DNA from 4 places in the Nonomuraea sp. NPDC049725 genome. Region 2 is predicted to be linked to each of the others. Evidence: riboswitches for the same ligand, from Rfam matches in the RefSeq annotation. Region 2 holds a riboswitch; each other region holds the start of a gene.
What was found. Region 2 has a riboswitch for cyclic di-AMP ahead of AB0J53_RS11725 (NlpC/P60 family protein). Riboswitches for the same ligand answer to the same signal wherever they lie in the genome.
Positions count from the first base shown of each region.

Region 1: another riboswitch for cyclic di-AMP. It lies ahead of AB0J53_RS03390 (CHAP domain-containing protein); the one in region 2 lies ahead of AB0J53_RS11725 (NlpC/P60 family protein).
Region 3: another riboswitch for cyclic di-AMP. It lies ahead of AB0J53_RS15970 (C40 family peptidase); the one in region 2 lies ahead of AB0J53_RS11725 (NlpC/P60 family protein).
Region 4: another riboswitch for cyclic di-AMP. It lies ahead of AB0J53_RS30250 (hypothetical protein); the one in region 2 lies ahead of AB0J53_RS11725 (NlpC/P60 family protein).

Region 1 is NZ_JBFANJ010000001.1:651,110-656,020, reverse strand. It holds gene AB0J53_RS03405 (SigE family RNA polymerase sigma factor) at 1-64, shown strand, start outside; gene AB0J53_RS03400 (hypothetical protein) at 61-1,275, shown strand; gene AB0J53_RS03395 (MaoC family dehydratase) at 1,287-1,745, shown strand; cyclic di-AMP (ydaO/yuaA leader) riboswitch at 1,895-2,036, shown strand; gene AB0J53_RS03390 (CHAP domain-containing protein) at 2,047-2,718, shown strand; gene AB0J53_RS03385 (SigE family RNA polymerase sigma factor) at 2,812-3,288, shown strand; gene AB0J53_RS03380 (hypothetical protein) at 3,285-4,541, shown strand; gene AB0J53_RS03375 (hypothetical protein) at 4,528-4,767, opposite strand; gene AB0J53_RS03370 (radical SAM protein) at 4,764-4,911, opposite strand, start outside.
Region 2 is NZ_JBFANJ010000004.1:116,625-121,535, reverse strand. It holds gene AB0J53_RS11735 (RDD family protein) at 1-1,156, opposite strand, end outside; gene AB0J53_RS11730 (amino-acid N-acetyltransferase) at 1,242-1,811, opposite strand; cyclic di-AMP (ydaO/yuaA leader) riboswitch at 2,078-2,225, shown strand; gene AB0J53_RS11725 (NlpC/P60 family protein) at 2,229-3,224, shown strand; gene AB0J53_RS11720 (LuxR C-terminal-related transcriptional regulator) at 3,249-3,461, opposite strand; gene AB0J53_RS11715 (cytochrome P450) at 3,684-4,826, shown strand; gene lysX (bifunctional lysylphosphatidylglycerol synthetase/lysine--tRNA ligase LysX) at 4,810-4,911, opposite strand, start outside.
Region 3 is NZ_JBFANJ010000005.1:371,482-376,392, reverse strand. It holds gene AB0J53_RS15980 (NYN domain-containing protein) at 392-1,624, shown strand; gene AB0J53_RS15975 (NlpC/P60 family protein) at 1,709-2,683, shown strand; cyclic di-AMP (ydaO/yuaA leader) riboswitch at 2,950-3,109, shown strand; gene AB0J53_RS15970 (C40 family peptidase) at 3,186-3,680, shown strand; gene AB0J53_RS15965 (hypothetical protein) at 3,782-4,753, shown strand; gene AB0J53_RS15960 (M48 family metallopeptidase) at 4,765-4,911, shown strand, end outside.
Region 4 is NZ_JBFANJ010000012.1:258,978-263,888, reverse strand. It holds gene AB0J53_RS30265 (TrpB-like pyridoxal phosphate-dependent enzyme) at 1-256, shown strand, start outside; gene AB0J53_RS30260 (DeoR/GlpR family DNA-binding transcription regulator) at 470-1,249, shown strand; gene galT (galactose-1-phosphate uridylyltransferase) at 1,246-2,328, shown strand; cyclic di-AMP (ydaO/yuaA leader) riboswitch at 2,394-2,535, shown strand; gene AB0J53_RS30250 (hypothetical protein) at 2,543-3,502, shown strand; gene AB0J53_RS30245 (TetR family transcriptional regulator) at 3,558-4,088, shown strand; gene AB0J53_RS30240 (alpha/beta fold hydrolase) at 4,170-4,911, shown strand, end outside.

The DNA.
Region 1 (4,911 bases), on a different contig from region 2:
GGCGTTCCGCGGGCTCAACACGCTCCGGGTCAGGCCGGCGATGCTCGAAAGGGGACGGGCGTGAGGACAGAGGACGAGCTGGTCACGGCGCTGCGGCAGGGCGCCGCGGACGCGCCGGAGCCGGACCTGCTGGCGGGGGTCGCCCGGCTGCGCAGGCGGCGGCGCGCCAGGAGAAGGGCGCAACTGCTGGCCGCGGCGGCCGTGGTGGCGGTCGCGGGCACGGGCACGGCGGTCTTCAGGGGCACCGCCGTACAGGAGAACCCGCAGCCGCTGGCGACGGCCACGGCGTCGATCGCCCCGGTGCCCGTCGAGCCGGTGGAAGCGGTGGCGGCGGAGCTGTGGCCGGAGGCGGTGTTCACCATGCCGGCCAGGAACTCCGACGGCTGGCGCTACCGCCCCATCACCGCCATCAGCCCCACGGAGGTCCTGCTCAGCGCCGAGTCGTCGTTCGAGAAGGCCGGCAAGTTCGAGGTGTACGACTCGCGTACCGGAAAGGCCAGGCTCGTCGCCGAGGTGCCGAAGGACGACCGGCTGAAGAAGTACATCGTGCAGGGCGTGACCGTGGACGGCGCGAACGTCGCCTGGTTCGCGTACGGCGAGCAGGGCGACGGCGCGCAGATCCGCGACATCTGGACGGTCCCGCTGGCCGGCGGCGAGGCCAGGCTGGTGGCCAGCCGAGTGGGCCAGGACGCCGACCTCGACGCGATCGGCCTGGACGGCGACCACGTCGTCTGGTCGGAGGTCGACGGCGGCGTGTGGCGGCACCCGCTCGGCGGGATCGAGCCCGAGCGCGTCCCCGGCAGCGACGGCCTGCACCTCATCCAGTGGCCCTGGGCCACCGACGTGACCGACCTGCCGGGGGACCTGGACCGCAACCAGCTCCGGCTGGTGAACCTGGAGGACGGCTCCAGCCTCACCGTGGCGGCGCCGCCGGGCGTGCAGGGCATGCGCTGCGGGCCGGTCTGGTGTTACGGCCGGGCGGAGCGCGGCACGGTCATCAGCCGCGTCGACGGCTCGCAGCCGCCCCGGGAGGTCGCGCGCGGCATCGGCATGGGCGTGGCGCGCTACCCGATCCTGGACCGGTTCCTGGCGGCGGGCAATGCGGTGTACGACCTGGCGACGGGCACGATGGTGAGCTTCGGCAACCCGGGCAACTGGTACGGGGCGGGCGTCTCGTCGGAACCGAGCACCGTCTTCTACTGGGGCGCCACCAAGGGGGACAAGCCGGACAAGTTCCGGGTGCTGAACTTGGCAGCGGTCCCACCGGCGCAATAGCGTTCCGCCTCATGCGGACCTTCGCGAACGTACAGGAACTCAAGGCTGCCGTCGGCGAGAAGTTCGGCCCCACCGAGTGGCGCACCGTCACCCAGGAACAGGTCAACCTCTTCGCCGACGCCACCGACGACCACCAGTGGATCCACGTCGACGTGGAGCGGGCCAAGGAGGGCCCGTTCGGCGGCACGATCGCGCACGGCTACCTGAGCCTGTCGCTGCTGCCGGCGTTCATGTTCGAGCTGGTGCGGGTCGAGGGCATCGCGATGGGCGTCAACTACGGCCTGAACAAGGTGCGCTTCCCCCGCCCGGTGCCGGTCGGGGCCAGGGTGCGGGCCACGGCCGAGCTGACCGACGTCAAGGGGACACCGGCGGGCTACCTGTCCAACCTCAAGATGACCATCGAGGTCGAGGGCGAGAAGCGCCCGGCGTGCATCGCCGAGACGCTCAGCCTTTACGTTCCCGCGGAGTAGCCGGGCCGCGGGCCCCCGCCCGCGGCCGGTTTCGTGGAAATTTCGTTACGAGGGAATTACCCAGGTCAGGGGTGTGTTGGACATTTCTGTACGCGGGTAAGACGCGACCGACTCTCGGGCGTCACGACCCACCGTCCATCACAGGGACCGACCTGTGACCGCTGAATCCGCTCACACGCGGAACCGGGGACCCATGTGTTCCACCGGGGTGAATCGGCACCAACATCGCCGTAGGGCAGCTTCCACGCCCGAACCCGTCAGCTAACCCGGTAAGCGGTATGGAAGCGAGGAGTTACCCTTAATGCGCCCCATCCGCACCCCCAAGATCAACGTGTCCAAGGCCGTCCTCGGCGCCGCGCTCGTCGCGACCGCTTTCGGCGCCCACGTGTCGGCGGACGCCAGCACCGCGACCACCGCCAACACCCAGCCGCAGGCCGCCCAGGCCCAGCAGGCCGCCACGAACCAGAACACCAGGGTCAACGTCTCCGCCTCGCAGGTCCTGGCCGTCGCCAAGGCCCAGGTCGGCACCTCCGAGAACGCCGCCGGCGGTGGCACCAAGTTCCAGGAGTGGTACGCCAACTCCCAGCGCGCCGCCGAGACCGTCCAGCGTGACGGCGGCAACCGCCAGGACTACCTGAACGCCGCCTGGTGCTCGATGTTCGTCTCCTGGGTCGGCGAGCAGACCGGCGCCCGTCCGCAGGTCGGCTGGGACGCCTACACCGTGACCCACGCCAAGTGGTTCGCCGCCAACGACCGCTGGGGCCAGGAGGCCAAGCCCGGCGCCGTGGTCTTCTTCTCCTGGAGCGGCAGCAAGGACATCAGCTCCATCGACCACGTCGGCTTCGTCGTCAAGGACAACGGTGACGGCACGATCTCCACGATCGAGGGCAACACCGGCAACGGCAAGGTCGAGGAGCGGGTCCGTCCCACCTCGCAGGTCGCCGGCTACGGCTACCCGTCGTACGCCGCCTGATCAGACCGCCTCGAAAGCGCGCGTCCCCTTCCGGGGGCGCGCGCTTTTCGCGTTTCGTGCAACGGTACGGCGTGCTGGAGGATCCCTGGATACGTGGACCACACAACCGAGTTCGACGAGTTCGTCCGGAGCCGGGGCGACGCGCTCCTCCGGTACGGCTACGTGCTGTCCGGCAACGCGGACGACGCGGCGGACCTCGTCCAGGAGGCCCTGGCCAGGCTGGGTGACGCCTGGTCACGGGTGCGCAAGAAGGACGACCCCGAGGGGTACGTGCGCACGACCATGGTCAGGCTGCACATCACCTCGTGGCGGCGCAGGCACCGGGAGGAACTGGTGTCCGTCGTGCCGGAGAAGGGGCGCTTCGACCGTTACGAGGATGCGGACCTGTGGGCGGACCTGCAACGGCTGCCGCCCAGGATGCGAGTGGTCCTCGTGCTGCGCTACTACGAGGACCTGCCCGACGCGGAGATCGCCGCGATCCTCGGCGTCTCGCGCGGCACCGTGCGCAGCCAGGCGGCGCGTGCCCTGGACAAGCTCCGGATCAAGCGAATGCTGCAGGAGGCACGATGAGAAGCGAAGAGGACCTGGTCCGGACCCTGCGTGCCGGGGCCGGGCACGTCACGCCGACCGGCGGGCTGGCGGCGGCCGTCGCGGCCCGGCGGCGGTCGCGGCGACGCCGGCAGTGGGCGGGCATGGCCCTGGCGGCCGCCTCGGTGGTGCTGGTGGCCGGGGGGACGATGGCGGTGTGGCGGGGGGAGCCTCGGGTCTCGGTGGAGCCGGCGGTCGCGGTGACCACGGTGTCGCCCGGGGAGGTGGCCAGTGCCGTCCCCAGGGTGGCGGAGGTGAAGCCGGTGGCCGAGGTGTGGCCGGAGGCGGTGTTCACGATGCCGGCGGCGGCCCCCGATGGTTGGAAATATCGCCCGGTGACCGGAATTTCCCCCACCGAGGTGCTGCTGACCGCCGAGTCCTCCTTCGAGAAGGCCGGCCGCCTGGAGATCTACGACAGCACTGCCCGCACGACCAGGGTGGTGGGCGACATGCCCGCCCCCGAAGGCGTCAAGGGCTACTTCGTCCAGGACGTCGAGGTGGGAGAGCGGTACTTCGCCTGGTACGGCACCACGCCCAACGACAGGGACAAGTGGGCCGACTTCTGGATCATCCCCCGCGAGGGCGGCACCGCCCAGCGCGTCGGCGAGGTCACCGGCGACCTGGCGAACGTGGAGCGGATCGGCCTCACCGAGGACGCCCTGGTCTGGTCCGTACGCGACGGGGGTGTACACCGGCTTCCGCTGTCCGGCGGCGAGCCCGAGAAGGTCGCCGGTTCCGACGGCCTCCACCTGGACTCCTGGCCGTACGCCGTCGGCTACGCGCCGGGCGAGCGCGGGCAGAAGAACCAGGATCGCAGGGTCGACCTGGTGACCGGCGAGAAGATTCCGCTCCCGGCCTCCGGCTCCGTCACGAAGCTGACCTGCGCCGCCGAGTGGTGCTACGGCGACGCCAAGGGCGGCGGGCTCCTGGTGCAGGGCCTCGACGGCTCCGACGCCACGCTGCTCCCGTCGCTCGGCTTCCACGGGGAGGTCCTGGGCGACCGGTTCGCCTCGGTCATGCCGGTCAGAGGTGACGCCGATCCGGCCAAGGAGTACGTCGCGCCCGTCGCGGTCTACGACCCGACCACCGGCAAGATCGCCGGCGTGAACCGGGTGTCGCCCGACGGGTCCGCCAGCTACGGCAGCGGAACGTCGTCCTCGCCCACCACGATCATGTACTGGGGCAAGGGCCCCGAGGTCACCGTGATGAACCTGGCGGCCGTCACCAGAAGATGATCGCCGCCACCGCGAGCGCCGCCAGCAGCCCCAGGTAGGCCAGCACCAGCCGGGTGTCCCGGAGCAGGCACTTGCTCCGGGTCAGCCCGGCCCGCCGCGCCTTCCAGTAGCCCGCGAACCCCAGCCCGGCGAACGCCAGCAACGCCCACGGCCCGAACAGCCACGCCAGCAGCGCGACCGTGGCATAGACGCACAACCTCAGCGGATCGTACGGCTCGGCCTTCACGTGATCACCTCCAGCGGGAGCCGTACCCTCGGCTCGGCGGCCACCGCCGACAGCCGCTGGGCCGAGAGCTGCGGCCACGCCTGCACGGCGCAGAACGGCGCGCACTGGTCACGGTCGGACCGCGTGCCCACGTGCACGCAGCAC
Region 2 (4,911 bases):
GAAGCGGGATGACGCCCAGGACGTAGCCGCCCCAGGTCCCGCCGGCCCGCTTGAGCGCGGCGTCGTTGGGCAGCCCGCCGGACGGCATCGCATGACCCACCTGGACGACCTTGATGCCCATGACCATCTTGCCGACGGTCTGGCCGCTCATCTTCGTCATGAAGAAGTCGTAGGCCACGTAGAGCGCGGCCAGGAGGAGGTACTGGATGACGCCGACGAAGAAGGAGCTCGCGATACCCGTCGTGACGCCGGTGACCGAGTTGTAGCTGACGACGAAGAAGATGCCCAGGATGAGGTTGATGATGAAGTAGACGACGCCGAAGATCAGGCCGTCGACGATCCTCGCCACCAGGCGCTGCCACCACTCCGCCAGCGGCGCGGGGGCGCCGGGCGGCTGGATGCCCACCGGCTGGCCGTACTGCTGCCCGTACTGGGGCTGGCCGTAACCCTGCTGCTGACCGTAGGCGGGCTGGCCGTACTGCTGCTGCCCGTACTGGGGCTGCTGACCGTACTGCTGCTGCCCGTAGCCCTGCTGCTGGCCGTAGTCGGGCTGACCGTACTGCTGCTGGCCGTAGCCCGGCTGCGACTGCGGCTGCTGGCCGTAGCCAGGCTGGGACTGGGGCTGCTGGCCGTAAGCCTGCTGCTGACCGTAGTCCGGCTGGCCGTACTGCGGCTGCTGGCCGTAACCCGGCTGCGACTGCGGCTGCTGGGCGTAACCCTGGCCGTAGTCGGGCTGCGACTGCGGCTGCTGACCATATTGCTGCTGCTGGCCGTAGTCGGGCTGGCCGTACTGGGGCTGCTGACCCGACGGGGGCTGCTGGCCATAACCCGGCTGGGACTGCGGCTGCTGACCGTACTGCGGCTGCTGGCCGTAGCCCTGCTGCTGACCGTAGTCCGGCTGGCCGTACTGCGGCTGCTGACCGTAACCCTGCTGCTGGCCGTAGCCCTGCTGGGGCTGCTGGCCGTACTGGGGCTGCTGGCCGTAACCCTGCTGCTGACCGTAGGGGGGCTGCTGGCCGTAGGGGTCGTCCACGCGGTAGCCGACGACCGTCGCGTCGGGGTCGGGCTGCCCTTGGGGGCGTCCTGCGTTCTGGCCGTATTCAGGGGAGTTCTCGGGGGAATCGTCCTGTGGATACGGCGGCTGTCCTGTGCTCACCGTGTCACCTCGCTTCGAGTGCGCATGTGGCACGTGTCAGGGCACATGCCTGTCCTGCCCAACGTATCGACATAGGTATCAACAATCACCTTTCTCGGCAGTCAAGGTCCGCGTCACCCGCTGTCAAGTGGAGCAGCATGCGTGTGTTGCCCAGGGTGTTCGGCTTGACGTGTTCGAGGTCGAGGAACTCCGCGACGCCCTCGTCGTACGAGGCCAGGAGTTCGGCGTACACCTCGGGTGAGACGGGCGTGCCCTGGATCGTACGGAACCCGTGCCTCGCGAAGAAGTCCACCTCGAAAGTGAGACAAAATACACGTTCCAGCCCAAGCTCCCGAGCGGTCCTGATGAGAGCCGAGACCACGCGATGGCCGATGCCGAAACCCCGGGCCGAGGGGTGCACGGCCACGGTGCGGATCTCGGCCAGATCCTCCCAGAGCACGTGCAGCGCGCCACAGCCGACGACCTCGCCGCCCCGCTCGGCCACCCAGAACTCCTGGACGTCCTCGTACAGCGTGACGGTGGCCTTCTCCAGCATCTTGCGCCCGACGCCGGCGTAGGTGTCGACCAGGAGCTTGATCGCCCTGACGTCCCTGGTCCGCGCGCGCCTGACGAGCACTTCGGTCTCGGGGACCGCTAGCTCGGCGACCTGCTCCATGGCCATCCAGAGTACAGACCCCATTACGGCTCGACCCAAACTCCCGGACCGTCACTGTGCGTGCACGCTCCGGATTGCACGATTCCTACAGTTTCACGATCGGGCGAACTTGGGGCAAAGAGGGCATAAAGTCTTTTCTGTACGGCTCGCCACGAGATCACCTTGTGACCCGTCGGTTGTGAAACCTCTACAGACTCGGCAGTTCCGGTTGAGCAGGAACCAGGAGTGCATTAGTGTCCAGCGACGATGTCACCCGCGCACACCGCGCGGTCGACACGCCCAATCCCCGCGAGGGGAGCCGGGGACCCGCCGGCGGCGTCAACCCGCTGCCAGGGGTGAATCCGAGCCACGCTCGGTAGGGCTGCTCCGGCCCGAACCCGTCAGCTAACCCGGTAGGCGTCAACGGAAGGAGCTTGGTTGGACAGGCGCTCTGGCAAGAAGCGATTCGGTGTCGTCGGCTTGGCCGCCGTGGCCGCACTGGTCCTCGCTCTGCCCTTGGGCTCACCAGCCTCCGCCGACCCCAAGCCTTCGCTCAAGGAGCTCTCCGAGCAGGTCGAGGAGATGCACCTGGAGATCGAGACGCTGGCCGAGCAGTACAACGGCCAGCGGGAGAAGCTCAAGACGGCCCAGAAGGCCGCCGACAACGCCAAGAAGACGCTGGCCGCCAGCGAGGCCGAGCTGGCCGACAAGCGCTCCAAGGCGATCCTGCTCGCGCAGACCACCTACATCAACGGCGGCCTGTCGGGCACCCTGGCGTTCGTCAACTCCGACGACCCCGAGGGCTACCTCGACCTGGCGGCCACCAACTACGCGATCCAGCAGCAGCAGGGCGAGGAGATCCTCCAGCTCACCAAGGCGATGCAGGCGGCCGAGCGGGCCCGCGCCGGCGCCAAGGCCCGCATCACCGAGGTCTCGAAGATCGTCAAGGACCTCGACGCCAAGCGCGACCGGATCGTCAAGCTCGTCGGCAAGGTCGAGAGCAGCCTGTTCAGGCGCGCACTCGGCGAGGCCGGCCGGCCGGGCACCCCGGCGGTCAAGGTCAACCTGCCGATCCCCGGCTCGGGCAAGGCTGCCCAGGCCGCCAAGTGGGCGCTCACCCAGCAGCTCAAGCCGTACATCTGGGGCGCCGAAGGGCCGCGCGGCTACGACTGCTCCGGTCTGGTGATGGCCGCCTACCAGCAGGTGGGCATCTCGCTGCCGCACTACACCGGTGACCAGTGGACCGCCGGCCGGCACATCTCCAAGGAGGAGCTGCGCGCGGGCGACCTGGTGTTCTTCTACAACGACCTGCACCACGTGGGCATCTACCTGGGCGGCGGCATGATGGTGCACGCGCCGCGCACCGGCGACGTGGTGCGGATCGCGTCCATCGCCCGGCGCCCCTTCGCCGGAGCCGTCCGCATCGCCGACTAGCGGCGCCAGAGCCGGCCAGCGGCGTTAGATGAGCTGCCTGCGGGCGGCCCAGGCCACCGCCTCGATCGCGGTGGCCACGCCTATGCGGTCGCAGATGCCGCGCAGTCTTCGCCGCACGGTGCGACCGCTGATGTCAAGGCGTCGGCCGACCCGGTCCACGGTGACGCCCTTGGCCAGTTCGGCCAGCAACGCCAGGTCGGCACGGCTCAGTTCAACGCCTTCTGTGAGCACATCCATCGGGAGCCCTCCCCCCACCAGCACCACCCGGAGACGTCTAGGGCCCGACCGGAGCGGCACATCCTCGCAGACGGTAAACGCATCCAGGAAAGGTCGTCAAGCACGAAATTCGCCGCACTTGACCTCCTCCGTTGACATGATCCGTTGTATGTGAAGTACTCGCCATATGTCGGCACTTATCGGAGCATGATGATCGATCACAGCGATCCTGACTACGCTCCTTTGACGCCAACGGACATGCTCGGGTTCGATCCATCCGACCCCGGCTTCCTGCGCGACCCGTACACCCGTTACCGCGAGCTGCGCGAGAGCGACGCGCTGCTGCGGACCCGCGGCGGGCTCCTCGTCGCCACCACGCACGAGCTCTGCTCCGCGGTGCTGCGTGACGCCCGGTTCGGCCACGGCCCCCCGCCCGACGGCGAGCCGCCCCGCTCGTTCCTGATGATGAACCCGCCGGACCACACCCGGCTGCGCGGCCTGGTCAGCCGGGCCTTCACCCCGGGCATGATCAGGCGGCTGCGCCCGCGGATCGAGGCCATCACCGCCGGGCTCCTCGACGCGCTGCCCGACGAGGCCGACCTGATGAGCGCGTTCGCCTACCCGCTGCCCGTCATGGTGATCAGCGAGATGCTCGGCGTGCCGCCCGAGGACCACGAGCGCTTCCGCGGCTGGAGCGAGACGCTCGCCAGGAGCCTCGACCCGATCGTGCCGCCGGACCTGATCTCCCGGACCGAGCACGACCGGGAGGAGTTCCGCGCGTATTTCCGCCGCCTCATCGCGCTGCGGCGCGAGCGGCCCGGCGACGACCTGCTCAGCGCGCTCGCCCAGGTCGAGGAGCTGACCGAGCAGGAACTGCTGGGCACCTGCGTGCTGCTGCTCGTGGCCGGGCACGAGACGACCGTCAACCTCATCGGCAACGGCGTGCTCAACCTGGTCAGGCACGGCGTGCTCGGGCGCGCCGCCGACGCGCCCCAGCAGGTGGTCGAGGAGGTGCTCAGGTACGACCCGCCCGTGCAGCTCACCATGCGCGTGACGCTGGAGGACGTGGAGCTGGCCGGGACCGCCGTGCCCGCCGGCAGCGCGGTGCTGGCGCTGGTCGGGGCCGCCAACCGCGACCCCGCCGCGTTCGCCGACCCGGACCGCTTCGACGTGGAGCGGACGCCGGGCCGGCATCTGGCGTTCGGGCTGGGCATCCACTTCTGCCTCGGGGCGCCGCTGGCCAGGCTGGAGGGCGAGATCGCGCTGCGCGCCCTGGCTCAGGCGGCCCCGAAGCTGGAGCTGGCCGACCCCGCGCCGCCGTACAAGGGAAACCTGGTGCTGCGCGGGCTCGCCACCCTGCCGGTGCGGCTCAACGGGAGGGCTTGACCAGCGGGAAGAGGATCGTCTCGCGGATGTTCTTGCCGGTGAAAGCCATGATCATCCGGTCGATGCCGGCGCCCATGCCGCCCGT
Region 3 (4,911 bases), on a different contig from region 2:
CACCGGCGGGTGCCGTGTGGGCCCTGGGGTTGCCGTGTCGGCTACGCGGAGTGTCGGGCCCGGGGGTGTTGCGTCCGGTCCCAGGGAGGGGGGAGAGTGCCGTGTCCGGCCCCCTGCGTGCTGTGGTCGGGCCTGTGCGGGCTGTGCCGGGTTCGGAGGGGGTGCTGCTGGGGCCTGTGGGGGCGGCGTGTGGGGGTGCGAGGCTTGGACGAGCGCTTGTCCCATCATGGGTGGCCGTTACGGACAGGTAGCGGGCAGCCGTACCCTTGTCTGAAAGGGCATGTCATGAAGGGACAGTGGGATGAGTTCAGCGGGTGAAGGCCTGTCTCGCCCGCTTCCCGAGCAGGTGCGGCTCAATGTGGTCGACCTCGCGGCCCAGGTTCTCGGTTCGATGCCCGCTGTGGCGGTGCCGGCGCCGTTGCGCGGCATCGCCAAGTTCGACCCGCGTAAGCGTGCCCGGCTGGGCAGTGCGCCGATCGCCGCGCAGTTGGAGAACGACAAGAAGTTCCGCGAGGTGGTCGCCGAGTCGGTGGCCTCCGGCTGGCCGGAGCTGGTGGCCTCGCTGGCCGAGGGGAACGTGCCGCCCGCCGCCGATCCGGTGCTGGTCGCCGCCGCGGCTTATCTCACGCGGCCACCTGGCTGGGCCGACATGGTGGAGTCGGCCCGCGCCGATCTGGAGCAGTCCGCCGCCGCGGCCGAGGGGTCGGAGCGCGAGGAGGTCGTCTCCCGGCTGCGCGAGCAGCTCGCCGCGCAGAAGAGCGCGGCCAAGGAGGAGGCCGAGCGGCTGCGCGAGCAGTTGAAGGCGGCCCGCGGCGAGAACTCCGAGCTGCGCCGCAAGCTGCACGAGGCCCGCGAGCGCGCGAAGGGCGCGGTGCGGCGGGCCGAGGAGATGGAGCAGGCCGCCGAGGAGGCCAGGCACGCGGCCACGGCCGCCGGCAGCGCGGGGGAGTCGGAGCTGCGGCGGCTGCGTGAGCGCCTGGCCGACGTGGAGAAGCAGCTCGAAGCCTCGCGCCGGGCCGCGCGTGAGGGGCGCAGCGTCGAGGACGCGCGCATCCGGGTGCTGCTCGACGCGTTGCAGGACGCCTCGGCGGGGCTGCGCAGGGAGCTGGCGCTGCCCACCATGATCAGCCGGCCGGCCGACTCGGTCGCGGCGCTCACCGGTGAGCGGCCGGGTGTGCGCGGCGTGCCCGCCCGCGCGCTGGCCGACGACGACCCGCAGCTGCTCGATCAGCTTCTGGCGCTGCCGCAGGTGCATCTGATCATCGACGGCTACAACGTGACCAAGTCCGGCTACGGCACGCTCACGCTCGCCGACCAGCGCGCCCGCCTGATGACCGGGCTCGGCGGGCTGGTCGCGCAGACGCGCGTCGAGGTGACCGTGGTGTTCGACGGCGCCGAGCTCAACTCTCCGGTGCAGGTGGTGGCGCCGCGCGGGGTGCGGGTGCTGTTCAGCGCGCCGGGTGAGATCGCCGACGACCTGATCCGCCAGCTCGTCCGGGCCGAGCCGCCCGGCCGGGCGATCGCCGTGGTGTCCTCCGACCGCGAGGTGGCCGAGTCCGTCAGGCGGATGGGCGCCAGGCCCGTGCCGTCCGCGCTGCTGCTGAGGCGGCTCGGTCGCGCCTAGATGACGAATATGGCGTTTAGGTGAGGATTACTCGCCACTTCTGTACTATTTCGCCCCGAGGATGATCCCCTGGGAGGCGACGCTGTGAGGTTGGGCCGGGTGCCGCTGGCCGCGGGTCTGGTGTTCGGACTGGTGATGACCCCCGTCGGAGGGGTGCTGGCCGATCCCAAGCCGACTCTCGCGCAGGCGAGAGCGAAGCTCGACAAGCTCAACGACAAGGCCGACAAGGTCGTGGACCGCTACAACACGGCCACCGAGAAGTACAAAGAGGCCAAGGCGCGCTACAGCCGGCTGAACGACACGTACAAGCGCAAGCTGGCGACCGTCGCGGATCTGCGCGGTGAGGTCGTCAACATGGCCGTCGAGACGTACAAGCTGGGGGGCGACTTCTCGACCCTGCCCACCATGATGACCAGCGACGATCCGGCCGATCTGCTGTATGGGATGGCGTTACGCGGGCAGCTCGCGCAGGAGCGCACCCAGAAGCTCGCCGCGTTCGACCGGGCCAATCAGGGGCTGAAGACCGACCGTGACCGCGCCGAGGAGGCGCTGGCCGCGGCCGACAAGGAGCGGGACGCGGTCAAGAAGGACCGGGCGGAGATCCTGGACCTCATCAAGGACCAGAAGAAGCTCCTCGACCGGCTGGGCGCGTACAAGGCGGGCAATCCCAACAGCACCGGCCTCAAGTACACGGGTCCCGCCTCGGGCAACGCGGCGGCCGTGCTGCGCTTCGCGTACGCGCAGGTCGGCAAGCCGTACGTGTTCGGCGGCACCGGGCCGGGCGGCTACGACTGCTCGGGGCTCACGCAGGCCGCCTGGCGGGCCGGTGGCGTGTCGCTGCCGCGCACGACCTGGCAGCAGTGGTCGTGGGGCGCCAGCCGCAAGGTGTCGCTCAACGCGCTGGAGCCCGGCGACCTGATCTTCAGCGAGGGCCTCGGGCACGTGAGCATCTACGCGGGCGGCGGCAAGATCGTGCATGCGCCGCAGACGGGTGACGTGGTGAAGGTGGTCACACTCTCGTCGTACGGGCGCCGCCTCGTGGGCGCCGTACGCCCCTGACAAGACGGGGTCGGCCCAAGTGTGAGGAGGGTCACACTTGGGTAACGAAACCCGCTGCTCCGGCGGGGGATGAGGACCTGACTCCCGGCGTGTCTGATCTTTACTCGCTTACTCAGGCTTTGCCATTACGTGACTTTTCGGCGTAACTTCTGGCGTCGCGGCGTTCCAGCCAGGACGCCCGCCGGTCACCATCGGGTCCCCCGATGTTCGACAGAGAGAACCATCCGCCGGTCACCGCGGCCAGCGCCCCCGAGGCGCGAAGACGCGGCGGTGGCCTGCCGAGTCCGTGCAGCCAGGAGGCACGGAGCCGGGGACCCAACGATCCCGTACGCGGTGATCAGGGGTGAATCGGCGCGTTCAGCGCCGTAGGGCGACTTCCAGGCCCGAATCCGTCAGCTAACCCGGTAGGCGTTCGTGGAAGCCCCTAGGAGCAATCCTGTCTACCCTCTCGCACAACCCCCGTCTGTCCCGTCTCGCCCTGAGTGGCGTAGCGCTGATCACCGTGACGGCCGGAGGTCTGGTCGTCCACGCCCCGACGGCGCAGGCGGCGACGACGAATGAGTTCGCCACCACCGCGGTGACCAAGACGGAGAAGTCCGTCAAGTCGTCGAAGGTGGCAAAGGTCGCTCGGCAGAAGGCCAAGGCCCGCAAGGCCGTCTCCGTGGCCAAGAAGCAGATCGGCGACCCGTACCGTTACGGCGCCACCGGCCCCGGGTCGTTCGACTGCTCCGGCCTCGTCCAGTACGCCTGGAAGAAGGCCGGGGTGAAGATCCCGCGCGTGACGAACAGCCAGTTCGCGCGCATCAGGAAGAAGGTCTCCTACAAGCACCTGCAGCCGGGTGACCTGATGTTCTTCCGCGGACTCGGGCACGTGGGCATGTACGTCGGCGACGGCAAGATGGTCCACTCGCCGAGAACGGGCCAGCGTGTGCGCGTCGAGAAGCTTCGCGGCTGGCGCAAGGCGTCGTTCGCGGGCGCGGTGCGTCCCGGTCTGTGACCTGCGCCGAAGGCCCCGTCCCCGCCCCGGGACGGGGCCTTCGGCCTTCCCGGGCTCCGGACCGGGCTGACGCTCAGGATCGGCGGCTACGATCGGGCAGCGTGTCCGACAGGGGGTCCGGCAGCGGGCCTGGAAATGGGCCCGGCGGCACGTCCGGCAAGGGGCTCGGCAGCACGTCCGGCAGCACGTCCGGCAGCACGTCCGGCGGCGCGCCCGGCAGCACGTCCGGGAGGGTGTCCGCGCGGGGGCGCCGGCGGGTCGTGCCGGTGGTGCTGCTGGTTGTCGCGGCGTCCCTGGCCGGGGGGTCCGGGCCGGTCCTGGGGCCGGGAGGCGCCGCCATCGAGGCGGGGGTGCTCGCCGGCGTGCGGGCGCGCTGGGGCGACGGGCTCGACGTCGTACGCGGTGAGCGGTCGCTCGTCGCCGGGCAGGACGCGCCCCCCGGGCTGCTGGCGGACCTGGCGCGCCGGGCCGACACCGCGGGGCGGCGGGTCGGCGGAGTGCTGGGCGGTGACGTCCGGGCCGTGGTCCTGGTGCCCGCCTCGGCGCGGGAGGCCGCCGTGCTGGCGGGCGTCGCGTCGGTCGACGGGCTGGCGGCGGTGGCCGACCGGGGGCGCGTGATCGTGGTGCCCGAGCACTTCGCCCGTCTCACCCCGGTCGGGCGTGACGTCGTGCTGGCCCACGAGCTGACCCACGTGGCCGCCGGGACCGACGGGCTGCCCGTCTGGCTGTATGAGGGCTTCGCCGACTACGTGGCCTACCGGGACGCCGGGCTGCCCGTCGAGGTGGCCGCCGCCGAGCTGGCCGCCGAGGTGCGGGCCGGGCGGACGCCGTCCGATCTGCCGGACGCGGCCGACTTCGTCCCCGGGGCCGACGCGGGCCGGCTCGCCCGCGCGTACCAGGAAGCCTGGCTGGTGTGTCGCTTCGTCGCCGCGCGCTGGGGTGAGAAGAGCCTGGTGAGGCTCTACCGTGATGCCCAGACGTACGGCGCCGGCCGGGCGCTGGCCTCGCTGGGGATCTCGGCGGGCACGCTGACCCGGCTGTGGCGTGCGTACGTCCGGGACCGACTGGCGTGAGGGGACGCGACATGGACGACCGGCAGGAACGGCGCGAGACGACCGAACAGGACGTCGGCCCGCCCGCCACCCGCGCCCTGCAGGGGGCGGACGTCGCCGAGCCGTCGCCCGAGACGGGGGACGAGGACGTGGCCGGGGAACGGGACGGGGCCGCCGGC
Region 4 (4,911 bases), on a different contig from region 2:
CTTCGAGGCCGGGGTGACGTTCGCCAGGACGGAGGGCATCGTGCCCGCGCCGGAGCCGACGCACGCGCTGGCCGAGACCATCGCCGAGGCGCGGCGGTGCGCCGAGAGCGGCGAGGCGAAGGTCATCCTGACGGCGCTGTGCGGGCACGGGCACTTCGACCTCGCCGCCTACGACCGCTACCTGTCGGGCGAGATGACGGACTTCACGCTGCCGCAGGAGCGGATCGACGAGGCGCTGAGCGAGCTGCCCGGGTGAGTCAGCGCGCCGTGGGGCGCTTGCCGTGGTTGGCCTTCTTCTTCTTGCGTGCCTTGCCCTTGCGTGCGCGCTTGGCCATGTCGCATCCCTCCTGGTGATGGGGCTCTCTCAATGTCTCCCGCATCGGGGCGCTGGACAAGCGTCCCGGTGACCTAACATTCCCCAACATATTCGTGTCATAATTTGGTGGAATCTGTTGGAAGGAGCGGGGGCGTGCTCGCACAGCAGCGTCAGCAGGCGATTCTCGAACGCGTCCGCAGCGCAGGCGGGGTCCGGGTGGCCGAGCTCGTGCGCGAGCTCGGCGTCTCCGACATGACGATCCGCCGCGACCTGGAGGTGCTCGCCGAGCGCGGGCTGCTGGAGAAGGTGCACGGCGGTGCCACGACGCTCGGCCCCGGCTCGACCGAGGAGCCGGGGTTCACCGCCAAGTCGGCCCGCCAGCAGCAGGAGAAGGAGTCCATCGCGCGGCGCGCCGCCCAGCTCGTCCGGCCCGGCACCGCGGTCGCCCTGTCGGCCGGCACCACGACGTGGGCGCTGGCCCGTCACCTGATCGGGGTGCCGGAGCTGACCGTCATCACCAACTCGATCCCCGTGGCCGAGGTCTTCCACCGCAATCCGCGCGCCGATCGCACGGTCGTGCTCACCGGCGGCGTCCGCACCCCCTCCGACGCGCTCGTCGGCCCGGTGGCCGTGGCCGCGATCCGGCGCCTGCACGTGGACACCCTGTTCCTGGGGGTGCACGGGATGAGCGTGCGGGCCGGGTTCACCACGCCCAACCTGCTGGAGTCCGAGACCGACCGGGAGCTGGTCAACGCCGCGCACCGGCTGGTCGTGCCCGCCGACCACACCAAGTGGAACACGGTCGGCATCAGCACGATCGCGGAGCTGCGCGAGGCCGACGTGGTCATCAGCGACCCCGGGCTGCCCCAGGAGGCACGTACGGAGCTGGCCGAACGCGCCGGCGAACTGATCATCGCGGAGGGCTCGCAGTGAAGCGCACCATCACCCATCTGGCCGACGGCCGGGAGCTGATCTACTTCGACCGGCGTGACGACGCCGACCGGAGCGCGATCGACCGGCGGCCGCTCGATCCCCGGCCGGTGGCGTCGGAGCTGCGCTACGACCCGCTGACCGAGGAGTGGATCGCGGTGGCCGGGCACCGGCAGACGCGCACGTTCCTGCCTCCGGCCGACGAGTGCCCGCTGTGCCCGTCGTCCGCAGAGCGGGCGTCGGAGATCCCGGCGGACGACTACGACGTGGTCGTGTTCGAGAACCGGTTCCCGTCGTTCTCCCGCAATCTCGGCAGTTACGCGGACGTGGGCGGGCTGAGCGAGGTCCGGCCGGGTGTGGGGCGGTGCGAGGTGATGTGCTTCACCTCCGAGCACTCCTCGTCGTTCTCGCAGCTCTCCGACGACCGGGTGGAGCTGGTCATGGAGGCGTGGGCCGACCGCACGGCCGAGCTGTCCTCGATCGAGGGCGTGGAGCAGGTGTTCTGCTTCGAGAACCGGGGCGAGGAGATCGGCATCACGCTCTTCCACCCGCACGGCCAGATCTACGCCTATCCGTACGTCACGCCGCGCACCAAGCTGCAGCTCGGCGCCGCCAGGCGCTACGCGGGGCGTCGGCCGGGGCGCAACCTGTTCGCCGACGTGCTGGCGGCCGAGCGGGAGGCGGGCACCCGGGTGGTGGCCGCCAACGAGCTGTGGACGGCGTTCGTGCCCGCCGCCGCGCGGTGGCCGTTCGAGGTGCATCTTTACCCGCATCGCCGGGTGCCGGACCTGGCGGCGCTGTCGGAGGCCGAGCGGGCGGCGTTCGCCCCGCTCTACACCTCGGTGCTGCGCGCGCTGGACGGGCTGTTCGGGGTCGCGATGCCGTACATCTCGGCCTGGCACCAGGCGCCGGTCCGGCAGGACCGTGAGCTGGGCTATCTTCATCTGGAGCTGTTCAGCATCCGGCGGGCGCCGGGCAAGCTGAAGTACCTGGCGGGATCGGAGTCGGCCATGGGAGCCTTCGTCAACGACGTGCTCCCGGAAGAGGCGGCACGCATGCTTCGATCACAGGTAGATCACTAATTGATTTCCGATTGATGTCGCATTACTCGTGATCTACCACTACTATCCCTTCAAGCGCGGTCATAGCACCGTGTACGCCTAATCCCGGGCGAGTTGCCCGGGAGCCGGGGACCCATCCGCACCTGGGGTGAATCCACTTCGGTGGTAGGGAAGCGACTCCCATGCCCGAACCCGTCAGCTAACCCGGCCGGCAGAGGGAGAGGAAACCCCGCACGTGGCGTCAGCGTCCCCCACGCGACTTGCCATCGGCGTCGTCACCGCGGCAGCGATGACGTTCGCCACCTGGTCAGCACCGGCCGCGGCCGAGCCCAAGCCGTCCGAGAGCCAGCTCCGCGGCGACCTGAAGCAGCTCAACAAGAAGGTCGACCAGCTCATCGAGCGCTACAACGCCAAACGCGTCGAGCTCGCCAAGGCCCGCGAGGCCGCCGAGGCGGCCAAGAAGCGGCTCGCCGCCGCCGACCAGGCGCTCGCCGCCGCCCAGCTGAAGGTGGGCGAGCTCGCCAGACTTCGTTACCAGAGCGGCACGCTGGGCCTGCCCTACTACATGGTGCCGCCCGACGGGGCCAGCGCGGCCGTGGTCGAACAGCTCACCGCCGAGCAGCAGGCCATCGTGGCCGGCGTCGCCGCCGCCCGCGACGAGCAGAAGAAGGCCGCCGACGCGGCCGCCGCCCTGGCCCGCCGGCTCAGCGCCGACACGACCGAGGTGGCCAAGCAGCGCGACGAGGCCGAGGGCGTCATCGGCGACATCGAGAAGAAGCTGGAGGACCTGATCCCGTTCAGCACCGGGCGGCGCTCCGACGGCACCTGGGCCCCGCAGCTGCCGAGCGGCACCGACAACATCACCGCCCGCACCCGGGCGATGAAGGCGCAGATCGAGAAGAGCTTCAAGCTGCCGTTCAGCGTCGGGTGCTTCCGCTCGGGCTCCAGCGGCGAGCATCCGCTGGGGCGGGCCTGCGACTTCATGATGAGCGCCGGCGGCTCCATGCCCACCGCGGCCAACAACGCCCTCGGCGACCGCATCGCCGAATGGACCGTGAAGAACCGGGACAAGCTCGGCGTCAAGTACGTGATCTGGAAGCAGCGGATCAACCACGGCTCCGGCTGGAACGCCATGTCCAACCGCGGCAGCATCACCGAGAACCACTACGACCACGTCCACATCTCGATGCACTGACGTGGCCGGCCGGCTCGGCGTTGACAGAATATGTAGATCGGTCTAGTTTTTCGGCATGGGTAAGAAGGGGGCCGAGACTCGGCTGCGGATCCTGGAGGCGACCCAGGAGCTGGTCGAGGCGGGCGGCTATGCCAATGCCGGGCTCAATCAGGTGATCGCCGCCAGCGGGGCGCCGCGAGGGTCGCTGTACTTCCACTTCCCCGAGGGCAAGGACCAGCTGGTCGGCGAGTCGATCCGGCGGGCCGGGGCGGCGATCGGGTCGGCCTTCGACGATCTGGCCGTGGACGAGGTGCTGCGGCTGCTGGGCGACCGGCTGGAGGAGTCGGGCTGGCGCAAGGGCTGCCCGGTGGCCACCGTGGCGCTCGAGATGGCCGCCGCCAGCGACCCGCTCCAGCAGGCGTGCTCGGAGGTCTACACGTCATGGGAGGCCGCCCTGCGTACGCGGCTCGCGGGGCGACCGGACGCCGACGATCTCGCCGTCACCGTCCTGGCGCTGATCGAGGGGGCGCTGCTGCTGGCCAAGGCGCACCGCAGCCGGGAGCCGCTGGACCGCGTCGCCGCCGTGCTCGCCGGGCTCCTGCGCTGACCCCCGGGGCCGCCTCCCCGCCACGGAGGCGGCTCTTTTCACGCCCAGAAAATATGTAGACCGATCTATTGAGGAGCTCTCTTGGACGCGATCGTCTTCGGCGCGACCGGCTTCGTCGGCCGGGCACTCGTCGCCGAGCTGCTGGGCCGCGGGCAGCGGGTGGCGGCGGCCGTGCGGACCGACACCCTCACCCCGTGGCTGGCCGAGCGGGGCGTCGCCACCGGCGGGCTGAACGTCGTCACCGCCGACCTCACCCGCCCGCTCACCGGACTCCCCCAGGCACGCGACGTCTACAACGCCGCGGCGCGCTTCGCGTTCGGCCTCGGCGTCGAGGAGGCTCGCGCCGTGAACGTGACCGGCGCGCTCCACGTGCTCGAATGGGCCGCCACGCTCCCCCGGCTGCGGCGGCTCGTGCACATCAGCGGCTACCGGGTGAGCGGCGTCCGCCCCGACTACGCCCGGCTGGGCGCGTACGAGGCGTCCAAGGCCGAGGCCGACCTCGCCGTTCATGCCAGGGCGCGCGAGCTGGGCGTCCCGCTGACCGTCGCCAACCCCAGCACGGTGATCGGCCCCGGCCAGCACCTCGGCCTGGCCTCCCTCGTCGGAGACCTGTGGAACGGGCGGCTCCCGGCGCTGCCCGGCGGCCCGGACGTCTTCCTGCCGGTCGTCACGATGGACTACTTCACGCGCTTCCTGGCGGAGATCCCCGCCGCCCCGGCGGGCGAGGACCACTGGGTGCTCGACGACGACACCCCGCCGCTGCCCGAGCTGATCGGCCTGGTCGCCCGGCACCTCGGCGTGCGCGCGCCGCGCCGGACGATCC